One region of the Polymorphospora sp. NPDC050346 genome, then DNA from elsewhere that is predicted to be linked to it. Evidence: predicted binding sites of a transcription regulator. Region 1 holds the regulator's gene; each other region holds the start of a gene.
The links. Region 1 encodes HrcA, which represses chaperone genes, less so after heat shock. Its sites were predicted from a motif close to GGTTNGCACNCTCNNNNNGAGNGTGCNAACC; they were not measured.
Positions count from the first base shown of each region.

Region 2: the regulator HrcA is predicted to act here: its motif matches at 3,664-3,694, upstream of groL (chaperonin GroEL).
Region 3: the regulator HrcA is predicted to act here: its motif matches at 3,007-3,037, upstream of groES (co-chaperone GroES).
Region 4: the regulator HrcA is predicted to act here: its motif matches at 1,545-1,575, upstream of AB0I42_RS32990 (FmdB family zinc ribbon protein).

Region 1 is NZ_JBFAKM010000040.1:8,214-13,527, reverse strand. Features, by position in the region: gene ppk2 (polyphosphate kinase 2) at 1-603, shown strand, start outside; gene AB0I42_RS30460 (16S rRNA (uracil(1498)-N(3))-methyltransferase) at 670-1,404, opposite strand; gene dnaJ (molecular chaperone DnaJ) at 1,442-2,575, opposite strand; gene hrcA (heat-inducible transcriptional repressor HrcA) at 2,670-3,692, opposite strand; gene AB0I42_RS30445 (DUF4870 domain-containing protein) at 4,160-4,849, shown strand; gene hemW (radical SAM family heme chaperone HemW) at 5,013-5,314, opposite strand, start outside.
Region 2 is NZ_JBFAKM010000006.1:153,409-158,722, reverse strand. Features, by position in the region: gene AB0I42_RS08735 (S8 family serine peptidase) at 1-455, shown strand, start outside; gene AB0I42_RS08730 (GNAT family N-acetyltransferase) at 467-1,420, shown strand; gene AB0I42_RS08725 (hypothetical protein) at 1,538-1,768, shown strand; gene groL (chaperonin GroEL) at 1,850-3,472, opposite strand; gene AB0I42_RS08715 (cold-shock protein) at 4,175-4,378, opposite strand; gene AB0I42_RS08710 (serine hydrolase) at 4,632-5,314, shown strand, end outside.
Region 3 is NZ_JBFAKM010000002.1:356,878-362,191, reverse strand. Features, by position in the region: gene AB0I42_RS04160 (substrate-binding domain-containing protein) at 1-981, opposite strand, end outside; gene ybaK (Cys-tRNA(Pro) deacylase) at 1,184-1,663, opposite strand; gene AB0I42_RS04150 (methyltransferase domain-containing protein) at 1,744-2,949, opposite strand; gene groES (co-chaperone GroES) at 3,216-3,530, shown strand; gene groL (chaperonin GroEL) at 3,602-5,251, shown strand.
Region 4 is NZ_JBFAKM010000049.1:10,984-16,297, reverse strand. Features, by position in the region: gene AB0I42_RS33005 (translation initiation factor 2) at 1-55, opposite strand, end outside; gene AB0I42_RS33000 (hypothetical protein) at 156-353, shown strand; gene AB0I42_RS32995 (flagellar biosynthesis protein FlgA) at 406-939, opposite strand; gene AB0I42_RS32990 (FmdB family zinc ribbon protein) at 1,143-1,520, opposite strand; gene AB0I42_RS32985 (5-formyltetrahydrofolate cyclo-ligase) at 1,625-2,257, opposite strand; gene AB0I42_RS32980 (diguanylate cyclase) at 2,342-4,660, shown strand; gene AB0I42_RS32975 (UTP--glucose-1-phosphate uridylyltransferase) at 4,670-5,314, shown strand, end outside.

The DNA.
Region 1 (5,314 bases):
GCACAGGTCGTCGCGCTCAACAAGCCGAACGAGCGGGAAAGCAGCCAGTGGTACCTGCAACGCTGGATCCGGCACCTGCCGGCGGCCGGCGAGATCGTGCTGTTCGACCGCTCCTGGTACAACCGGGCCGGCGTCGAGCGGGTGATGGGCTTCTGCACCCGCCGCGAATACCTGGAGTTCCTGCGGCAGGCGCCCGAGTTCGAGCGGATGCTCGTACGCTCCGGCCTCCGGCTGGTCAAGTTCTGGTTCTCGGTGTCGCAGAACGAGCAGCGGACCCGGTTCGCGATCCGCCAGGTCGACCCGGTCCGCCAGTGGAAGCTGTCGCCGATGGACCTCGCCTCGCTGGACAGGTGGGACGACTACACCGAGGCGAAGGAGGCGATGTTCTTCTGGACCGACACCGCCGACGCGCCGTGGACCGTGGTCAAGAGCAACGACAAGAAACGCGCCCGGCTCGAGGCGATGCGGCACGTGCTGGCCCGGTTCGACTACACCGACAAGGACCCCGAAGCGGTCGGCATCCCCGACCCGCTGATCGTCGGCCCGGCCGGGCTCGACCTACGCCCCGACGACCAGCCGGTGCACGTGTTTCCCCGGCTCTGACCCCGGCATCGCCGGCCACCGGAGCGCGGGGCGCCGCGGCCGTCACCACCGCGCGAAAGGCCGGCGTCACCAGCGGCCGAGGCGGGTGGCCAGGACCGCGAGGGCGGCGACACCGGCCGTCGACGTACGCAGCACCGCCTCGCCGAGGCGTACCGGCACCGCCCCGGCGGCGGTGAACGTGTCGACCTCGGCCCGGTCGATACCCCCCTCGGGGCCGACCACCAGCGTGATCTCCCCCGTTGCCGGCAGGTCGACGGTCGACAGGCGCTCGGTGGCCTCCTCGTGCAGCACGTACGCCGCCGCGCCGGCCGCGAGCCGCCGGGCCACCACCGCGGTGGACTCGTCGGGATCGCCGGCGACCGCCGGCAACCACGGGCGGCGGGCCTGCTTGGCCGCCTCGCGGGCGGTCGCGGCCCAGCGGTCCCGGGCCCGGGCGCCACGCCCGTCGCGCCACCGGACCACCGAGCGGGCCGCCGCCCAGGGCACGATCGTGTCGACGCCGACCTCGGTCATCGCCTGTACGGCGAGTTCGCCCCGGTCGCCCTTCGCGATGCCCTGCACGACGGTGAGCCGGGGGTCGGGGCGGTCGACGTGGCTCCGGTCGGTGACCCGCACGTCCAGGGTGCCCCGGCCGACGGCGACGACCTCGGCGGACGCGGTGCCGCCCCGGCCGTCGGCGAGCAGCAGCGGCTCGCCGACCCGCAGGCGCTGGACGGTCGCCGCGTGGTGCCCCTCGGGGCCGCCGAGGGTGTGCCGGTCGGTGGTGGGCAGGGCCTCGACGAGGAACAGCGGCGCGGACACGGGGACAGGCTAGCCGGACCGGGCCGGCCGGCGACCGTCAGCCGTGCCCGTTGAAGGCGTCGCGCATCCGGGAGAAGAAGCCGCCCTGCTTGCTGAGTTCGGCCACCTCCTCGCCCCGGGTCTTGGCGAAGTCGCGCAGCATCCGCTCCTGCTCGACGTCGAGCTTGGTCGGGGTTCGTACGTCGAGATGCACGTAGAGATCGCCGCGACCGGTGCCCCGCAGGTGCGGTACGCCCCGCGCCCGCAGCCGCATCGTCGAACCGGGTTGGGTGCCGGCCTTGACGTCGACCGGCTCCTCGCTGTCCAGCGTCTTGATGGTCAGCCGGGTGCCCAGCGCCGCCGCCGTCATCGGGACGGTGACCCGGCAGTGCAGGTCGTCGCCCTTGCGGGAGTAGACGTCGTGGACCCGCTCGTGGATCTCGACGTAGAGGTCGCCGGGCGTGCCGCCACCGGGGCCGACCTCGCCCTGCTGGGCCAGCCGGATCCGCATGCCGTCCTCGACCCCGGCCGGGATCTTGACGGTGAGCGACCGGCGGGTGCGGACCCGGCCCTCGCCGGCACACGTGCCGCACGGGTGCGGGATGACGGTGCCGTAGCCCTGGCAGGCCGTGCAGGGCCGGGCCGAGACGACCTGGCCGAGGAAGGTCCGCTGCACCGACTGCACCTCGCCCCGGCCGCCGCACGCCTCGCAGGTGGCGAGGTGGGTGCCGGCGGCCGTGCCGGCGCCGCTGCACGTGGTGCAGAGCACGGCGGTGTCGACGGTGATCGGCGCCTCGACGCCGAAGGCGGTCTCCACCAGGTCGAGTTCGAGCCGCAGGATGGCGTCGGCACCCGGCCGGGTGCGCGGCCGCGGGCCGCGGGTGCCGCCGGCCGCGCCGAAGAAGGCGTCCATGATGTCCTGGAAGCCCACGAACGGGCCGGCCCCGGCGCCACCGCCAGCCCCGCCTCCGCCCGGGGCGAGCGGGTCGCCACCGAGGTCGACGATCTGCCGCTTCCGGTCGTCGGAGAGGACCTCGTACGCCGCGTTGATGTCCTTGAACTTCTCGTGCGCTTCGGGGTCCGGGTTGACGTCCGGATGGTATTGGCGGGCCAATTTCCGGTAGGCCCGCTTGATCTCGTCGTCAGAGGCTTCCCGGCTGACGCCGAGAATCCCGTAGTAGTCCTTGGCCACTGCGTCTGGTGTCCTCATATCGGTCTCGCGTTTGCCGGCCTGATCGCTGGTGCTGCCGCGCCGCCCGAGTCTGCGCCGCCGCCGTGCGTCGGTCTCAGTTCTGCGCCAACAGGTCGCCTACGTAGCGTGCCACGGCGCGCACCGTGGCGATGGTGCCGGGGTAGTCCATCCGGGTCGGCCCGAGCACGCCCAGCCCACCGACGATGGTGGCTCCCGGGCCGTAGCCGGTGCTGACCACGGAGGCGGCCCGCAGGTTGTCGATCTCGTTCTCGTCGCCGATCCGGACCCGCAGGGTGCTGGGTTCGACCTCGCCGATGAGCTTGAGAAGGATGACCTCCTCTTCAAGCGCCTCGAGGATCGGCCGCAGCGACCCCTGGAAGTCGAGCAGCCCGCCGCGCGTCAGGTTGGCGGTGCCGGCGAGCGCGATGCGCTCCTCGTGCCGCTCGACCAGGGTCTCCAGCAGCACCGTCGACAGCGTCGTCATCGCCGGACGTACGGTCTGCGGCACCTCTTCGACCAGGGCCTGCACCAGCGGCGGGGTGTCGGCGAGCTTCTCACCGCAGAGCTTCTCGTTGACCCGGCGGCGCAGGTCGGTGACGTCGTCGGCGGCCACCGGCCCGGGCAGCTCGACCAGCCGCTGCTCGACCCGGCCGGTGTCGGCGATCATGACCAGCATCAGCCGGGTGGTCGAGATCGGCACCAGTTCCAGGTGGCGCACCGACGAACGGGCCAGGCTCGGGTACTGCACGACGGCGACCTGCCGGGTGAGCTGGGCGAGCAGCCGTACGGTCCGGTGCACGACGTCGTCGAGGTCGACCGCGCCGACCAGGAACCGCTCGATGGCCCGCCGCTCGGCCGGGGTCAGTGGCTTCACGCGGGACAGGCGGTCGACGAAGAGCCGGTAGCCCCGGTCGGTCGGGACCCGGCCGGCACTGGTGTGCGGCTGGCGGATGTAGCCCTCTTCCTCCAGCACCGCCATGTCGTTGCGTACGGTCGCCGGCGAGACGCCGAGCTGGTGCCGCTCGACCAGCGCCTTGCTGCCGACCGGCTCCTGCGTGGCGACGTAGTCCTCGACTATCGCCCGCAGGACGTCGAGCTTGCGGTCGTCGAGTCCCATCTCCACCTCCCTGCCCCCGATCGCGCCGGCCCCCGGTGCGTGGCGGGTGACCGCCGGGCCGTGCCGCGCGCATGACATCCGCCATGCCGACCCTCGACATGCTGGCACTCGACCGGGATGAGTGCCAGTCTACGACGCCAACCCTGGCCAGGCGATGATCGATATCAGGTACGAAAGCCGTATTCCAGACAGTCAGCCGGAATTCCACCACGGTCATCACGCCGTGACACAGCTCGACGGCCGGCCCGTCCACCACCCGGTCACCACGCCGTGACGACAGCTCAACGGCGAGCCGGTCCGGAAAGTGGCGCCCGGCCCGCGGGAAGTGGCCCGGGTGTCGTGTGGCGTTGGTTGATGCCGCCCCCTACCGTGGCCTCATGACTGAACCACCTCGCCCTCCGGGAGACGGAAATCCCGGATCGGTTCCGCCGGACCCCACGGCTCCTCTGACGCCCGGGTCCTACTCAGTGCCGGGCGAGGCGCCCTCCCCCGGCTTCCCGCCGGCCGGCGGCCAGCAGTACGGCGCGCCCGACCTCTCGAAGCAGAACAACCCGCAGCACGACGCTCCCGCCTCCGGCGGCGGCGCCTACCCGCCGCCGGGTTCCGGAGCCGGTGGCTACCCGCCGCCCTCGTCCGGCGCGGGCGGCTACCCGCCGCCCAGTTCCGGTGCGGGCGGCTACCCGCCCCCCGGCCAGGGCTACCCGCCGCCCGGTGGCGGTTACCCGCCCCAGGGCGGGGGCTATCCGCCCCAGGGTGGCGGCTACCCCCCGCAGGGTGGTGGCTACTACGGCGGCGGCCCGGCCCCGGCCGGCTACGCCAACAGCGACGAGAAGACGTGGGCGCTGATCGCCCACTTCGGCGGCGCGGTCGGCGCGCTGATCAGCGTGGGCCCGCTGGGCTTCGTCGGCCCGCTGATCTCCTACCTGGCCAAGGGCCAGCAGTCGCCGACGGTGCGCGCGCACGCGCTGGCCGCGCTCAACTTCCAGGTGCTCTGGTCGGGGATCGCCTTCCTGCTGCTCTTCGTGAGCTGGTGCCTGCTCTTCATCCCGAGCCTGATCGTCTTCGCGATCCAGATCATCTTCGGGATCCTGGGCGGCATGAAGGCCAACGAGGGACAGCTCTACAAGTACCCGATGTCGCCGAACTGGATCAAGTAACCCCGCACTCCCACGACGGGCCCGGCACGCGTGTGCCGGGCCCGTCGTCGTGCCGGCCCGCCGCCGTACCGGCAAGGTGACGGGCCGGCCCGGGTCGGGTCGGGTCCGTCGGCCTCCGCGTCCGCCCGGTGGCCGGCCGCCCTCAGGGCAGGACCGGCCGCCCTCAGGGCAGAAGGTCGCGTACGACCGCGTCGGCCAGCAACCGGCCGCGCAGGGTCAGCACCGCCCGGCCGGCGTCGTACGCGGCCCCGTCGAGCAGCCCGTCGGCGAGCGCCCGCCGCGCCGCGACCCGCCCGGCGTCGTCGAGCACCGGCAGCGGCAGGCCGGTCGCCAGCCGGAGCCGCAGCATCACGTCCTCGGTGTGCCGGTCGGTGCCGGAGAGCATCTCGCGCCCCTGGCCGGGCGAGGCACCGTCGGCCAGCCGGGCCGCGTACGCCGACGGGTGCTTGACGTTCCACCAGCGCA
Region 2 (5,314 bases), on a different contig from region 1:
CCGCCGCCGGCAACACCGGCCCGTTCTGCGGCTCGATCGACGATCCGCCCGCGCCGTACGCCGACGTGCTGACCGTCGGCGCGGTGAACAAGAACCGCGGGGTGACCGAGTTCTCCAGCCGTGGCCCCGCCCCGGACGGTTCGGCGAAACCCGACCTGGTGGCGCCGGGCGCCGACGTGCTGTCGGCGATGCCCGGCGGTGGCTACACCAGCAACTCCGGCACGTCGATGGCCACCCCGCAGGTCGCCGGCGTGGCGGCGCTGATGTGGTCGGCGAACCCGGCCCTGATCGGTGACCTGGCCACCACCCGGCAGATCATGCTGGACACCGCCACCGGGGTCGTGCCCCCGACGGCGAGCCAGCGCGAGGGCGACTGCGGGCAGCTCGCCAACGTCGAGGGTGCCGGTCTGGTCGACGCGTACGCCGCGGTGGAGCGGGCCCGCCAGACACGGTAGGTTCGGCGCTCGTGGATCTCGAGTTCTCCGTCGCCGAACTGACCGATACCGATCTGCCCCAGGTGGTGGCACTCTGTGGCGAAGCGCTCGATCTGCCGGAGGACTCGGCCGAGGCGAACGAGATCGTCACCCGGCTCCGCGAGACCACCGCCCCCGGCGACGCGACCTGGACGGACGGCCGCCGGCAGCTCGTCGGGTTCGTCGCGGTCGCCGGCGGCGAACCGGTCGGCGTCGTGCTCGGCTCCATCGCCCACCGCGACCCCGCCGTCGGCCACGTCGACCTGATCGCGGTCCACCCCGCCGACCGCCGCCGGGGCATCGGCCGCACCCTGCTGTCACGGGTCGAGGGCGCGCTCGCCGGACTGGGCGCCGGTGAGGTCCTGCTGGCCGGCAACCCGCCGTACTACGCCTGGCCGGGAATCGACGTACGGTACACGCCGGCGATCTGCGCGGCGATGGCGCTCGGCTACGAGCAGGACCGGACGGCCTGGAACATGACCGCCGACCTGTCCTACGACGGCTCGCCGGCGCTGCGGGACACCGGGCCGGCCGAGGCCCGCCTCGCCGAGCGCGGGATCCGGGTACGGCGGGCGACCGAGGACGACGTGCCGGCGCTGGTCGCCTTCGCCCGGGCCACCTTCGGCGGGTCGTGGGGCGGCGAACTCGCCCACTCGGTCGACCGCCCGGACGGCGGCTGCCATCTCGCCGTACGCGACAGCGGCGAACTGCTCGGCTTCGCCGCGTACGGGTCGTCGCGGCCGTCCTGGTTCGGCCCGATGGGGACCGCGCCGGACACGCAGGGGCTCGGCATCGGCGGTGTGCTGCTGCGCCGCTGCCTGCGCGACCAGCGGGCGGCCGGACACGATCGGGTCCAGATCGGCTGGGTCGGCCCGGTGCCGTTCTACGCCGGCAGCGCCGGGGCCTGGATCGAACGGGTCTTCTTCCTCTTCCGCAAGCAGCTCTGACGGTCGCCGTACGGCGCGCCCCCTACCTGACCAGCGAAATGGGAGGTATCGGGTGTAGCGCCGTTCGTCCCCGGCCACCGGCCGCCGCGCCTTACGGTGACCGGGAAGGAGGAGGTCATGACCAAGGACGACGACCCGACGGACGATCTCCACGTTCCGGCCTCGGCGCGGATGGCGGACCGGTCCCCGGACCTGCCCGTCGACCGGCTCGACTTCGGTGACCTGGCCGAACTGGCGGAGTACGACGATCCGCCGGCGGACGAGCCGCTGGCGCTGGTCGACGCGCCCCGACAGATGGCGCCGGAACCCACGTCCCGGCGCCAGAAGCAACGCAACCAGCGGCGCTAGGCGCCGTCAGCGGCCGGGTGCCGCAGACGCCGAAGGGCGGGCCGCGCGAGCGGCCCGCCCTTCGTCACGTGGAGTCCGGACTCAGAAGTCCATCTCCCCGCCGCCCGGCGCGCCCGCCGGGGCCGGGGTCTTCTCCGGCTTGTCCGCCACCACGGCCTCGGTGGTGAGGAACAGCGCCGCGATCGAGGCGGCGTTCTGCAGCGCCGACCGGGTCACCTTGGCCGGGTCGATGATGCCGGCCTTGAGCAGGTCGACGTATTCGCCGCTGGCCGCGTTGAGGCCGTGGCCGGCCTCGATGTTGCGGACCCGCTCGACCACGACGCCGCCCTCGAGGCCGGCGTTGACCGCGATCTGGCGCAGCGGGGCGTCCAGCGCGACCTTGACGATCTGCGCACCGGTCGCCTCGTCGCCGACGAGGTCCAGCTTGTCGAAGGCGGTCTTGCCGGCCTGGACCAGCGCGACGCCACCACCGGGGACGATGCCCTCTTCGACGGCGGCCTTCGCGTTGCGGACCGCGTCCTCGATGCGGTGCTTGCGCTCCTTCAGCTCGACCTCGGTGGCCGCGCCGACCTTGATCACCGCAACGCCACCGGCCAGCTTGGCCAGCCGCTCCTGCAGCTTCTCGCGGTCGTAGTCGGAGTCGCTCTTCTCGATCTCGGCGCGGATCTGGTTGACCCGGCCCTGGATCTGGTCGGCGTCACCGGCACCGTCGACGATGGTGGTCTCGTCCTTGGTCACCTGCACCTTGCGGGCGTGGCCCAGCAGGTCGATGGTGACGGCGTCGAGCTTGAGGCCGACCTCTTCGCTGATGACCCGACCACCGGTCAGGATCGCGATGTCGTTCAGCATCGCCTTGCGGCGGTCGCCGAAGCCCGGGGCCTTGACGGCGACGGACTTGAAGGTGCCGCGCACCTTGTTGACGATCAGGGTGGCCAGGGCCTCGCCCTCGATGTCCTCGGCGATGATCAGCAGCGGCTTGCCCGACTGCATGATCTTCTCGAGGATCGGGAGCAGGTCCTTCACCGCCGAGATCTTGCCGTCGACGATCAGGATGTACGGGTCGTCGAGGACGGCCTCCATACGCTCCGGGTCGGTCCAGAAGTAGGGCGAGATGTAGCCCTTGTCGAAGCGCATACCCTCGGTGAGCTCGAGCTCGAGCCCGAAGGTGTTGCTCTCCTCGACGGTGATGACGCCTTCCTTGCCGACCTTGTCCATCGCCTCGGCGATGATCTCGCCGACGGTGTTGTCACCGGCGGAGATCGACGCGGTGGAGGCGATCTGCTCCTTGGTCTCGACGTCCTTGGCGAGCTTGGCCAGCTCCTCCGCCACGGCGGCGACCGCGGACTCGATGCCCCGCTTGAGGGCGATCGGGTTCGCGCCGGCCGCGACGTTACGCAGGCCCTCGCGGACCAGCGCCTGGGCCAGGACGGTCGCCGTCGTCGTGCCGTCGCCGGCCACGTCGTCGGTCTTCTTCGCGACCTCCTTGACCAGCTCGGCGCCGATCTTCTCGTACGGGTCCTCGAGCTCGATCTCCTTGGCGATGCTCACACCATCGTTGGTGATGGTGGGGGCGCCCCACTTCTTCTCGAGCACGACGTTGCGGCCCTTGGGGCCGAGCGTCACCTTTACGGCGTCGGCGAGGGTGTTCATGCCCCGCTCGAGGCCGCGGCGCGCCTCCTCGTCGAACGCAATGATCTTGGCCATACGGCGTTGTCCTCCTGGACACTCACGGCCACCTGGGCCGGTTGGCCCGGGTGTGCCGCCTGACTACGCAGCCTCGGACGTCACTACCTGGCGACAGTGACGTCCGTTGGCCGGGCCGGATAGCCCGCGACGACCGGCCATCGCCACAGCCCCGTCTCCCGGGTCCGCACCGGTGGCCCCACCGCCCCGACCATTGGCACTCACGGTCCGCGAGTGCCAATGACCTGTTTAGCACTCCCCCCTGCCGAGTGCAAGCTCGTTGAGCTTTTCCGGGACCGCCCGCGACAGCCCCGTCACACGTCGCGCGAGGCCGACCAGGCAGCCCGCGACAGATAGACACTCAACGATCGATCTCGGGAGCGGGCGTCGCGACACCCCGGCGCGACGACAGCCCGTCCCGGATCCCGCAGATCAGGGCCCGGAAACCCCGCCCGGGCGGCGAACGTCGGATGTTTTCCCCTATTCAAGGGACAGGGCTCCCTCATTCGAGGGACCGGCACCGGAAGCCGAGAACGAACCGGCGAGCCGGAGCTGCCGGAGAGCCGTACACCGATTGAGGCACGTCATGTGCCTGCCCACCGGGAAGCGGTTAGGAAAAGGACGTCCTCGGGAACAACGAAGACGCCGGCCCTCTGCTGTGGAGAACCGGCGCCGAACGTTTCTTCCGAGGCCCCTCCCGGTCGCCTTGGTCGATCTCTGCCGTCAGGCGATGAGGTGCACTTTTTCGGCCTGCGGCCCCTTTTGACCTTGGGCGATCTCGAACTCCACCCGCTGCCCGTCGTCAAGTGCCTTGTAGCCGTCCATCTGGATCGCCGAGAAGTGGACGAACACGTCCTGCCCCCCGTCGACCGCGATGAAGCCGTAGCCCTTTTCGCTGTTGAACCACTTCACGGTGCCCTGTGCCACGGTGCACTTCCTCACTTCGATGCTGCCTGGCCTTTCACTCCTCCCGGCCCGGGACGTACGCCCGGAGAGGACCTGGAATCGTGATCCATGTCGGTCCCGTCGAACATGGCGGCCGAAATCGCACGCTACACGAGGTATCTCTGCCGTGCACTACCCCAAAAAGGACACGGTGAATGCGATCTTATGCACGACGGCGTCGCTGGAATGGGTTGCTCGTTTAACCAACGTGGGTCACCCCGAAACCAGCCAACCGATGGCACGTCACCGGCTACGTCGGCACCGGCGGCGCCGGCGGTACCACCTGTTCGTCGTACTCCTGCTCGCCGCCGGGCTCATCGGGGCGGAGGTGGTCCACGAGGTGATCCGGCACGGTGCGGCCGACCCCGCCCCGGCCGCCCTCGTACGCGGCCCGGACCCCGCCGCGGGCGACGAACCCGCGGCCGGCGCGACCGCCACCCCCGACCCCGGCCCGCCGTCCCCGGACGCGGTGCGGGTGCCCGTCGAAGGGTTCCTGTCCTGGGCCTTCCTCGACCGCCGCTCCGGCCGGATCACCGGGTCCGCCAACCACACCGCGCCAAGCGACACGATGTCGATGGTGAAAGCCTGGCTCGCCGCCGACTACCTGCGGCGGATACCGCCCGGCGAGACCCCGACGGAGGCCCGGCTGGACGCGCTGACCCGGATGATCCGCGACAGCGACAACGCGGCGGCACAGGACCTCTTCGCGGTCCTCGGGCGCCGCCGGTCGATCGAGCGGCTGGTGGAGACCTGTGGGCTGACCGACTCGGCGCCCTACCACGACGCCTGGAGCAACACGGTCGTCTCGGCGCGGGACACCGTACGGATCGGGCTCTGCCTCGCCGACGGCCGCGCGGCCGGCGACCGGTGGACGCCGTGGCTGCTCGACGAGATGCGGCGGGTACGCGGGGTGGGTGA
Region 3 (5,314 bases), on a different contig from region 1:
CGCCTTCGGGGTGAGCAGCACCGACGGGACGTCCCGGCCGCTCTCCGGGTCCTTGACCGTCGTCTCGACGTTGCTGGTCTCGCCCTTGGCCAGCGCGATGGCCAGTTCGGCGGCGGCGTCCGCCTCCTGCTTGATCGCCTTGTAGACGGTCATGCACTGGTCGCCGGCGAGGATGTTCTGGAGCCCCTGCACGGTGGCGTCCTGGCCGGTGACCGGGACCTTGCCGTTGAGGTTGTTCTTCTTCAGCACCGAGATGACCGCGTTGCCGAGGCCGTCGTTGGCGGCGAGCACGCCGTCGATCTTGCCGCCGGTCGAGGTCAGCATCTGTTCGAAGATCGTGCCGGCCTGGGTGTTGTTCCACTCCGGGACGGACTGGTCCGGGCCCTTGGTGTATTCCTTCGAGGCGTACTTGGGGTCGAGGACCGAGTCGTAGCCGTTCTTGAACAGGGTCGCGTTGTTGTCGGTGGGGGAGCCGTTGAGTTCGGCCACCACCGGGTTCTGGGCGCCCTTGTCGGCGAGGCACTTCACCAGGCCCTCGCCCTGCTGCTTGCCGACCACCTCGTTGTCGAAGCTCACGTAGTACTGCGCGGAGCCGCCCAGGGTCAGCCGGTCGTAGTCGATCGTCGCGACGCCCTGCGACTTCGCCTTGTCCAGCACCGCCTTGCCGGTCCCGGAGTCCAGGTTGACGATCATCAGCACGGTCGCGCCGTTGGTGATCATCTGGTCGGCGATGGTCTGGAAGGCGGCCTTGTCGCCCTGGGCGTTCTGGATGTCGTGCGCGATTCCGGCCGCGTCGAACGCCGCTGCCAGGAACTTGCGGTCCGCGGTCTCCCAGCGGGCCGAGGAGGCGCTGTCCGGCAGGATCACGCCGATCTTCGGCGTCGCGCCGCCGGGGCCGGTGTCTTCGCCGTCGCCGCACGCGGCGACCCCGCCGACGGTCAGCAGGCCCACGGCGGTCAGGGAGAGGATCCCTCTGCGCATTGCACGGGTCCTTTCGGAGAGTGAGCCCCGGACGAGGGGCAGGGTGGGTTCGGACCGGGGGTGCGAAACCGGTCATAATGTTTTGTTGTGTCCGGCAACGTATTAGGTGCGGCGTGGGTCACACAAGAGCGCCGAGGTGGCGAGTTTGTTGTCGGCGATAACAATTCAGCAACGTCACCGAATTCGGCGGTCGCGGTCCTGGTCAGGCGGTTGCGATGGCGGCGAGGGTCGCGTCGGTCAGGCTGATCAGGTCACCCGGGGCGATCTCGATCTGCAGGCCTCGCCGGCCGCCGGAGACGAACACCGTCGACCACCGCGGCGCCGAGACGTCCAACACGATCGGTAGCCGGGTCCGCTGGCCGAGCGGGGAGATGCCGCCGGTGACGTAGCCGGTCGCGCGCTCGGCGGCCGCCGGCTCGGCCATCACGCCCCGCTTGCCGCCGGCCGCGGCCGCCAGCGCCTTGAGGTCCAGCGAACCGGTCACCGGCACCACGCCGACGGTGAGTCGGCCGTCCACAGTGGCCACCAGGGTCTTGAACACCCGCTCCGGCGCCACCCCGAGCGCCGCGGCGGCGGCCAGGCCGTACGACGGCGCGGCCGGATCGACCCGGTAGGGGTGCGCGGTGAACGGCACCTTCCGTCTGGCCAGCAGTGCCGTCGCCGGGGTGCCCTTGCCCGCCATGGTCGCGACCCTACCGCCGCCCCGGCCGATCGGCAGCGCGACGCCCGAGGGCCGGCTTCACCCCACTGTGGACGGCCGGCTCAGGCGACCGGCCGGCACAGGACGACGGTCGGTGCGCCGGCGACCCGGGTCAGCACGAGCGAGGTCGCCGCCGGGCCGGCGAGGCGCAGGTCACGGCGCAGCCGTTCCGGGTCGAGGGCCGAGCCCCGCTTGAGGATCTCGACCCGCCCGACGCCCCGGTCACGCAGCAGCGCCCGCAGTCTCTTGAGCGAGAACGGCAGCACGTCGGTGATCTCGAAGCAGCGGCCGTACGGCGTGACCCGGCCCTGGTCGGTGTAGACGTACGCGATCGACGGGTCGGCGAGCACACCGTCCACGGTGGCGGCGAACTCGGCCACCAGGTGGGCGCGTACCACGGCGCCGTCCGGGTCGTGGAGGTGGCCGCGCGGGGCACCGACCGGCGCGGCGAGGTCGCCCGGCCCGGTGAGTTCGGTCACGGCGGGAGCCGGGGACGCGCCGGCCGGAGCGGTGCGCAGCAGGGTGGCCCGGCGTGGCGTCGCCGCGAGCGGTCCACACCAGAACGCCGCCTCGACCACCTCACGGTCGACGCTGACCCACTCGGCCTCGGCGCCCTCGGGTACGAGCGCGTGGTCGACGCCGGGGGCGACCTTGACCACGGTTGCCGGGACCCGGCGGGTCAGTTCGACGACGAAGTCCCACGGCGGGGAGTAGGCGGTCGGGTCGAAGACCCGCCGGCCGGTGCCGGAGCGGCGGGCCGGGTCGCAGAACACGGCGTCGACGGTCGACACGTCGAACCGGGTGGCGTCGCCGCACGTGACGGTGAACCGGTCGGCCACGCCGGCGGCCACCGCGTTCGTGGCGGCCATCGCCGCGGTCAGCGGGTCGGCCTCGACGCCGTACACCCGGATGCCGGCCCGGGCGGCGGCGATCGCGTCGGCGCCGAGGCCGCACCCGAGGTCGGCCAGGGTCCGTACGCCGGCGGCGGCCAGTCGCGCGGCCCGCCGGTCGGCGACCACGGCGCGGGTGGCCTGCTCCAGGCCGGCCCGGGTGAAGAACATCCCGGCGGCGACCGGGCCGAACTTGGCGGCGGCCCGCCGCCGCAGGTCGGTCTGGGTGAGCGCGGCGGCGGCGAGGTCGGCGGGTACGCCCCGGGTCCGCAGCGCGGCGGCCGCGGCCAGCGGGTCGCCGCCGGGCAGTCCGGCGGCCGCGGCGAGTGCGGTCTCCCCGGCCGGGGTACGCAGGGCGTCGAGCACGGCGAGTTCCACCGGCCCATTGTGTCGGGCCGGTCGGCGCCGGTGCCGACTACGTCATCCGGCGGGTCGGGTTGGCACTCTCCTTGACGGAGTGCTAGCGGCGGCCTAATCTGCGATTAGCACTCTCGACAAGAGTGTGCCAGCGATCCGGCCCCGGCCGGTGGCTGGACAACGCCAGGCGGACCGGCACCCGCGACGACGGACCGCCCGGTGGCATGAGGCAGATTGACGCCGGTTGGGCGATCGACCGGCTACGAAACCAGATACCCCAGGAGGGTATGCCCGTGACTACCGCGACCAAGGTTGCGATCAAGCCGCTCGAGGACCGGATCCTGGTCCAGGCGAACGAGGCTGAGACCACCACCGCTTCCGGCCTCGTGATCCCCGACACCGCCAAGGAAAAGCCGCAGGAGGGCACCGTCCTCGCCGTCGGCCCCGGCCGCATCGACGAGAAGGGCAACCGGATCCCGGTTGACGTCCAGGTCGGTGACACCGTCGTCTACTCGAAGTACGGCGGCACCGAGATCAAGTACGCCGGCGAGGAGTACCTGGTGCTCTCCGCCCGCGACGTCCTCGCGGTCATCGAGAAGTAACCAACTGATCCGTGACGCAGCCCCGGACCGGCTCGCCGGGCCGGGGCTGCGTCGCTTCGAGAGGAACATAGATGGCGAAGATCCTGAGCTTCTCGGACGACGCCCGACACCTGCTCGAACACGGTGTCAACACCCTCGCGGACACGGTCCGGGTCACCCTCGGTCCGCGCGGGCGCAACGTCGTCCTGGACAAGAAATTCGGCGCTCCCACGATCACCAACGACGGTGTCACCATCGCCAAGGAGATCGAGCTCACCAACCCGTACGAGAACCTCGGCGCGCAGCTCGTCAAGGAGGTGGCGACGAAGACCAACGACGTCGCCGGTGACGGGACCACCACCGCGACCGTGCTCGCCCAGGCGATGGTGCGCGAGGGCCTGCGCAACGTGGCGGCCGGCGCCAACCCCTCCGGCCTCAAGCGGGGCATCGAGGCCGCGGTCGAGAAGATCTCCGCGGCGCTGCTCGAGAAGGCCGTCGAGGTCGACAGCCGGGCCGCGATCGCCCACGTGGCGACCATCTCGGCGCAGGACGCCACGATCGGCGACCTGATCGCCGAGGCGATGGAGAAGGTCGGCCGCGACGGTGTCATCACCGTCGAGGAAGGCTCCACCCTGGCCACCGAGCTGGAGGTCACCGAGGGCCTGCAGTTCGACAAGGGCTTCATCTCGCCGCACTTCGTCACCGACTCCGAGGCGCAGGAGGCGGTGCTCGACGACCCGTACATCCTGATCACCACGCAGAAGATCTCCGCGATCGAGGAGCTGCTGCCGCTGCTGGAGAAGGTCCTCCAGACCAGCAAGCCGCTGCTGATCATCGCCGAGGACGTCGACGGCCAGGCGCTGTCGACCCTGGTGGTCAACTCGATCCGCAAGACCGTCAAGGTCACCGCGGTGAAGGCACCCGGGTTCGGCGACCGCCGCAAGGCGATGCTCCAGGACATGTCGATCCTCACCGGTGCCGAACTGGTCGCGCCCGAGCTCGGCTACAAGCTCGACGCGGTCGGCCTGGAGTCGCTGGGCACCGCCCGGCGGGTCGTGGTCGACAAGGACAACACCACCGTCGTCGACGGTGGCGGACGGCCGAACGAGGTCGCCGACCGGGTCGCCCAGATCCGCAAGGAGATCGAGGCCTCCGACTCCGACTGGGACAAGGAGAAGCTGTCCGAGCGGCTGGCGAAGCTGTCCGGCGGCATCGCGGTCATCAAGGCCGGCGCGGCCACCGAGGTCGAGATGAAGGAGCGCAAGCACCGCATCGAAGACGCGATCGCCGCCACCCGCGCCGCCGTCGAGGAGGGCACCGTACCCGGTGGTGGCGCCGCGCTGGCGCAGATCACCTCGGTGCTCGACGGCGACCTCGGCCTCACCGGCGACGAGAAGGTCGGTGTCAGCATCGTCCGCAAGGCGCTGGTCGAGCCGCTGCGCTGGATCGCCCAGAACGCCGGCTTCGACGGCTACGTCGTCGTGCAGAAGGTCGCCGAGAGCGGCTGGGGCACCGGCCTCAACGCCGCCAGCGGCGAGTACGTCGACCTGGCCAAGGCCGGCATCATCGACCCGGTGAAGGTGACCCGCAACGCGGTCGCCAACGCCGCCTCGATCGCCGCGCTGCTGCTCACCACGGAGAGCCTGGTCGTGGAGAAGCCGGCCGAGCCGGAGCCGGCCGCGGGCGGCCACGGCCACTCGCACGGCCACGGACACGGCCACCAGCACGGCCCGGGCTTCTGAGTCCCGGCGTCGACGCACGCGGATCGGGGCGCCCACCGTACGGTGGGCGCCCCGATTCCGTCA
Region 4 (5,314 bases), on a different contig from region 1:
CGGCGGGGCGGCGCCAGTGCTCGTGGTCGGTCGGGTCACCGCTGGGCGTCGTCACGCCGACTGACGCTACCAACCGGTCGCCGCCGGGACCCGCTGACGTTCGGTGTGCCGGCCCGTGGCTGGGTACGCTTTTCGCCGTGGACAGATCGGCACGTGTGGCGGACGGGGCGGCGGCGACCGAGCCGGCGCGGGTACGGATCGACGCCGACGACCGGACGGTCGAGTTCGGCGAGGACGAGCTGGTGGTGTTGCCGGAGCAGACCGCGGACGACACCGACCGGGGCTGGGGCGAGCGGCCCGGATCGAACGACGACCGGCTGCTGGCCGAGCGCCCGCCGCACTACGGGGACTGAGCCGGCCAGGGGCCGGTCGATATTGGGACTGAGCCGGGCCGGGTCCGGTCGATCAGGGCGGCACGACGACCCCGAAGCGGGTCGTCTCGGGCATGCCGAGCGTGCGGTTCGCCTGGTCCGGAGTGAGCGCCAGGTAGAGGGCGGTGGCGCCGTCGACCGCCACGACGTCGAGCACGAGCGCGCCGGTGGCCAGCCGGAGCGGTTCCGGCGCCGGCTGTGCCCCGACGCCGGCCGGTAGCGCCAACAGGTCGATCCGGCTGCCGGGGCGTACGACGGCGAGAGCGGCGGGTTCGGCGGGCCGTACCGGCACCCCGACCGATCCGGCGGGCACCGCGAGCCGGCCCGGTGGGGCGTCCGGGGCGGGGAAGGACCCGCCGGATGGTGATCCGGTCGGGTCTGCCGTGATCGGGGGGCCGCAGGCGGCCGTGCGGTCGGGGTCGGTCCGTGCGGTCAGCACCGCGGCGGCCAGCGCCAGCAGGACGGCGACCAGGGCGGCCCGCAGCACGGTGGCCGGACGGGGCCGGCCTGGCCAGCGGACCGGTGTGAGCGCGCCGTCGGCGTCGCCGGACCGGGTGCGACGGAACATCGGGGTGCCTCCCTCCGACCGGCTTCGACGGCTGGCGGTGGGGGACCGTGGGCCGCCGGTCGGCAGGGACGCTAGACGCCGACGGCCCGGTCCCGTTGGACCGAGCCGTCCGCCTGTGGACGACGGGGCTTCCTGTGGACAACCCCCGTCGGCCGGGTCGATCTGTTATGGCCGAGCCGGCGGGTGCCGCTTCGGCCGAGCCGCTACGTGGCGGCCTTGCCGGCCGACGACGAGCCGCCGGAAGAGGAGCTGGAGCCGCTGGAGGCGGTGCCGCTCGACGCCGGCTTCTCCTTCGACCCGGAGCCGCCCGAGTCCTTGCCGCCGGAGCCGTTCGACCCGGAGCCCGAGGAACCGGACGACTCCGCCTTGGCCGGCTTGCCGCTGGTGGCCGAGTCCGACGAGCCGGACCGGGAGTCGGTGCGGTAGAACCCGGAACCCTTGAAGACGATGCCCACCGAGTTGAAGAGCTTGCGCAGCCGCCCCTCACAGGCCGGGCACTCGGTCAGCGGCTCGTCGGCGAACGACTGCACCGCCTCGAGCTGGTGGCCGCACGCGGTGCAGGCGTACTGGTACGTGGGCACTGTCTCCTCCGGATCATGATCATCGGTTGGCACTCGACGCGTTCGAGTGCCAATGGTGCGCTATCCGCACCGGATTCGTCCAGCGGGAGTGTGGGGCGCGACACTCAGCCGGCCGGGAGCCGCCGTACGCCGCCGCTGGGAGTGATCACCGCGTGGACCGGACGGTCGTGCTCCTCGGCCGGTACGGCGTCCAGCAGTTCGCCGTCGTGCAGCAGCGCCACGGTCAGGGTCGCCGGGGCGACGCGGGCGAGCGCGCGGTCGTACGAGCCGCCGCCGCGGCCCAGCCGGAACCCCCGCCGGTCCACCGCCACCGCCGGCACCACCACCAGGTCCGCGGCGCCGACGGCGGCCGGCCCGAGGCGCGGCCCGGCCGGCTCGCGCAATCCGCGCCCGGCGGCCACCAGCGGCTCCGAACCGGCGTACTCCGCCCAGTCGAGGTCGAGATCCGGGCACAGCACCGGCAGCAACAGCCTCGACCCCGGCACGCCACCGGCGGCGAGCATCGCCAGCAGGGCTTCCGGCAGGTCGGGTCCGCCGGGCTCGGAACCGACCGGCACGTAGCCGGTCACCGTCCGTGGGCGATGCTGCCGTACCAGGCCGGCCAGGCCGGCCTGCACGCGGCCGGCGGCGGCCGATCGGAGCGCCGCCGGCAGTGACCGACGGCGAGCCAGGACGTTGATACGGATGTCCGTCTTGTGACGGCGCGCCGCGTTCGCTCCATTCGAGAAATCCGACATCGACCGCTCCTGCAACAGGCCGTAACTGAAAGGTCCGTCTGTGTCAGCATCGCACCAACGGGTGCGGAACCTCCGGGGGGAAGAGTGACGCTGCGTGGACGGTTGACGACCGCCTTCCTCGCGGTCGTCCTCGGTCCCGTGCTGCTCGGCGCCGTCTTCGTCGGTACGACCGTCGCCGCGGTGAGCTACGAACGTACCGTCGACCGGCTGGACACCGCCGCCGCCACCGTACGCACCTCGGTCAGCGCCCTCTGCCAGCAGATGCACGCCGCGGCCGACGCGGTGGCCGTACCCGCCGACCCGGCCCGCCGGGCCGGCACCGCGAGCCAACTGGTCGCCCGCGGGCTGGTCTCGGCGGTCCTGATCAGCGACGCCGACGGCCGCGCCGCCTTCGCCACCGCCGGCAACCCACCCCAGCCGTGGGCCGACTGCGCCGCGCAGGCCGCCCCGGACGCCGACTACGAGGCGATCGCCGTACGCGTCGAGATGCGCGCCGAGAGCGGCGCCCTGATCGGTGAGGTGGTCGTCACCCAGGTCCTCGACCACGCCTTCCTCTCCCGGCTGGCCGCCGCGACCGGCACCGGCGTCACCCTCCTGCCGGGCGTCGCGGCCCCGACCGTACGGCACACCACCGAGCCGGCGACCGGCGTCGACGCGGTCCTCGACGCGGCGGCGCGCGCCGAGGGCGACGCCATCGCCGAGACCGGCACCGGCCGGTACGTCCGTCGGATCAACCCGTCACCGGGCCAGCCGCTGCCGCTGGCGCTCTCCGTGCCCCGGGGACAGCCGCAGGGCCTCTACGTGGTGCTGATCGGCGCGGTCCTGGCCGCCGGGTTCGCCGCCGTCGTCGCCGCCTGGTGGCTGGCCCGCTCGACCACCCGGCCGCTCGCCGAACTGGCCCGCGCCGCCGACCGGGTCGCCGACGGCGACCTCGCCGCCCGGGTGCCGGTGCACGGGCACGACGAGGTGGGCCGGCTGGCCACCACGTTCAACCGGATGACCCGTGAGACGCAGTCGTACGTCCAGGCCCTGACCGCCAGCCGCGACCAGCTCCGGGGACACCTGGCGGTGCTCGGCGACACCCTGTCCAGCACCCACGACCTGCAACGGATCCTCCAGGTGATCCTCCAGACCGCGCTCGCCGCGACCGGCGCCCGGGCCGGCGTGGTGCTCCTGCTCGACCCGGCCAGCGGACTCCTGGTCGGCCAGTGCGCCGAGGGACTCGACGAACGCTGGCCGGTCGGCCTCACCGGACGGCCCGGCACCGCGAAGGCCGGCGCCGGCAAGGCCGGCGCCCGCACCAACGGGGCAGTCGTCGGTGTCGCCGTCGCGCTCCAGGACCGGCCCGGCCGGCCCGACCACGACCCGGCGGCCCTGCGGGTGTCGCTCGGCAGCGGCCTGCTCGGCGCCGTCGCCGCCACCGGCGAGCCGCGCCGCGGCCGCGTCGACCGCGACGGGCCACACCTGTCGACGCACGAGCCGCGCTGCCGCACCTACGTGGCCGTACCCTTCTCGGCACCCGGGCCGGCCACCGACGCCCCGACCACCGGGGTCCCCGCCGGGCGACTGCCCGGCGCGCTGTGGCCGCCGACGCTGCCGACCGCGCTCGGCGTCCTCGCCCTCTACGACCGGCTCGGGTCCGACGAGTTCGACGACACCGACCTGGTCACGCTGCGCACGTTCGCCGGCCAGGCGGCCGTCGCCGTCGACAACGTACGGGTGCACGAGGAGGCCCAGCGGCTCTCGCTCACCGACCCGCTGACCGGGCTGTGGAACTACCGCTACCTGAAGGAGTCGATCCGGCGCGAGGTCGAACGCGCCAACCGCTTCGGGCGCATGCTCACGGTCCTCGCCCTCGACCTCGACCGCTTCAAGCATGTCAACGACACCCACGGGCACGCGGCCGGCGACACCGTCCTGGCCGAGTTCGCCCGCCGGCTGCGGGCCGAGATCCGGGAGGTCGACCTCGCCTTCCGGCAGGGCGGCGAGGAGTTCGTCGTGCTGCTGCCGGAGACCGACGCGGCCGGCGGGGCCATCGTCGCCCAGCGGCTGGCGGCCGCCGTACGCGACGTACCGGTCCCGATCGAACCGCACCTGGGCGCCCCGCCGACCAGCATCCCGGTGACCGTCTCCATCGGAATCGCCGTATACCCCGACCACGGCGCGACCGGCGACCAGGTGCTCGACGCCGCCGACGAGGCGCTCTACGCGGCCAAGGCGGCCGGACGCGACACCCACCGGGTCGCGTCGACGGGCCCGCGACCGGAACCGGGGAAAATCGCTGGTTCGGCCGGCCCGCGACCACCGGACGACGGCGTCCCCCACGCGGGTGGACGGTCCGCCGATGGGCCGGGCGGCGCGTCATCCGGGCCACAACCGCCACGACAGAGCCGCGGCCGATAGTCTCGCGGAATGTCGGAGCGTGCAGCCAACCCAGGAACGACCACCAGTCCAGCGACCGGACGGCGGGCGGTGAAGGCCGTCATCCCGGCTGCCGGACTCGCGACCCGATTCCTGCCGGCGACCAAGGTCGTACCCAAGGAACTCCTGCCGGTCGTCGACCGGCCGGTCCTGCAGTACATCGTCGAGGAGGCCGCCGCGGCCGGCATCGAAGACGTACTGCTGGTCACCGGTCGGGGCAAGACATCGATGGTGGACCACTTCGACCGCCAGCCCTACCTGGAATCCCGGCTGGCCGAGAAGGGCGACAAGAAGAGGCTGGAGGCCGTACGCCGGCCGAGCGAGCTGGCCGAGATCTTCACCACCCGCCAGCACGAGCCGCTCGGGCTGGGGCACGCGGTCGGCTGCGCCGAGTCGCACGTCGGCGACGAGCCGTTCGCGGTCCTGCTCGGCGACGAGTTCGTCGACCTCGCCGAGCCGCTGCTGCCGGCGATGCTGGAGTTGCAGGCCCGCACCGGCGGCATCGTCCTGGCGTTCATGGAGGTCGATCCGGAGGAGACCAACCGGTACGGCATCGCCTCGGTCGCCCCGGCCGAGGACGGCCTCGACGCGATCGCCGACGTCGTACGGGTCACCGGCCTGGTGGAGAAGCCGGCA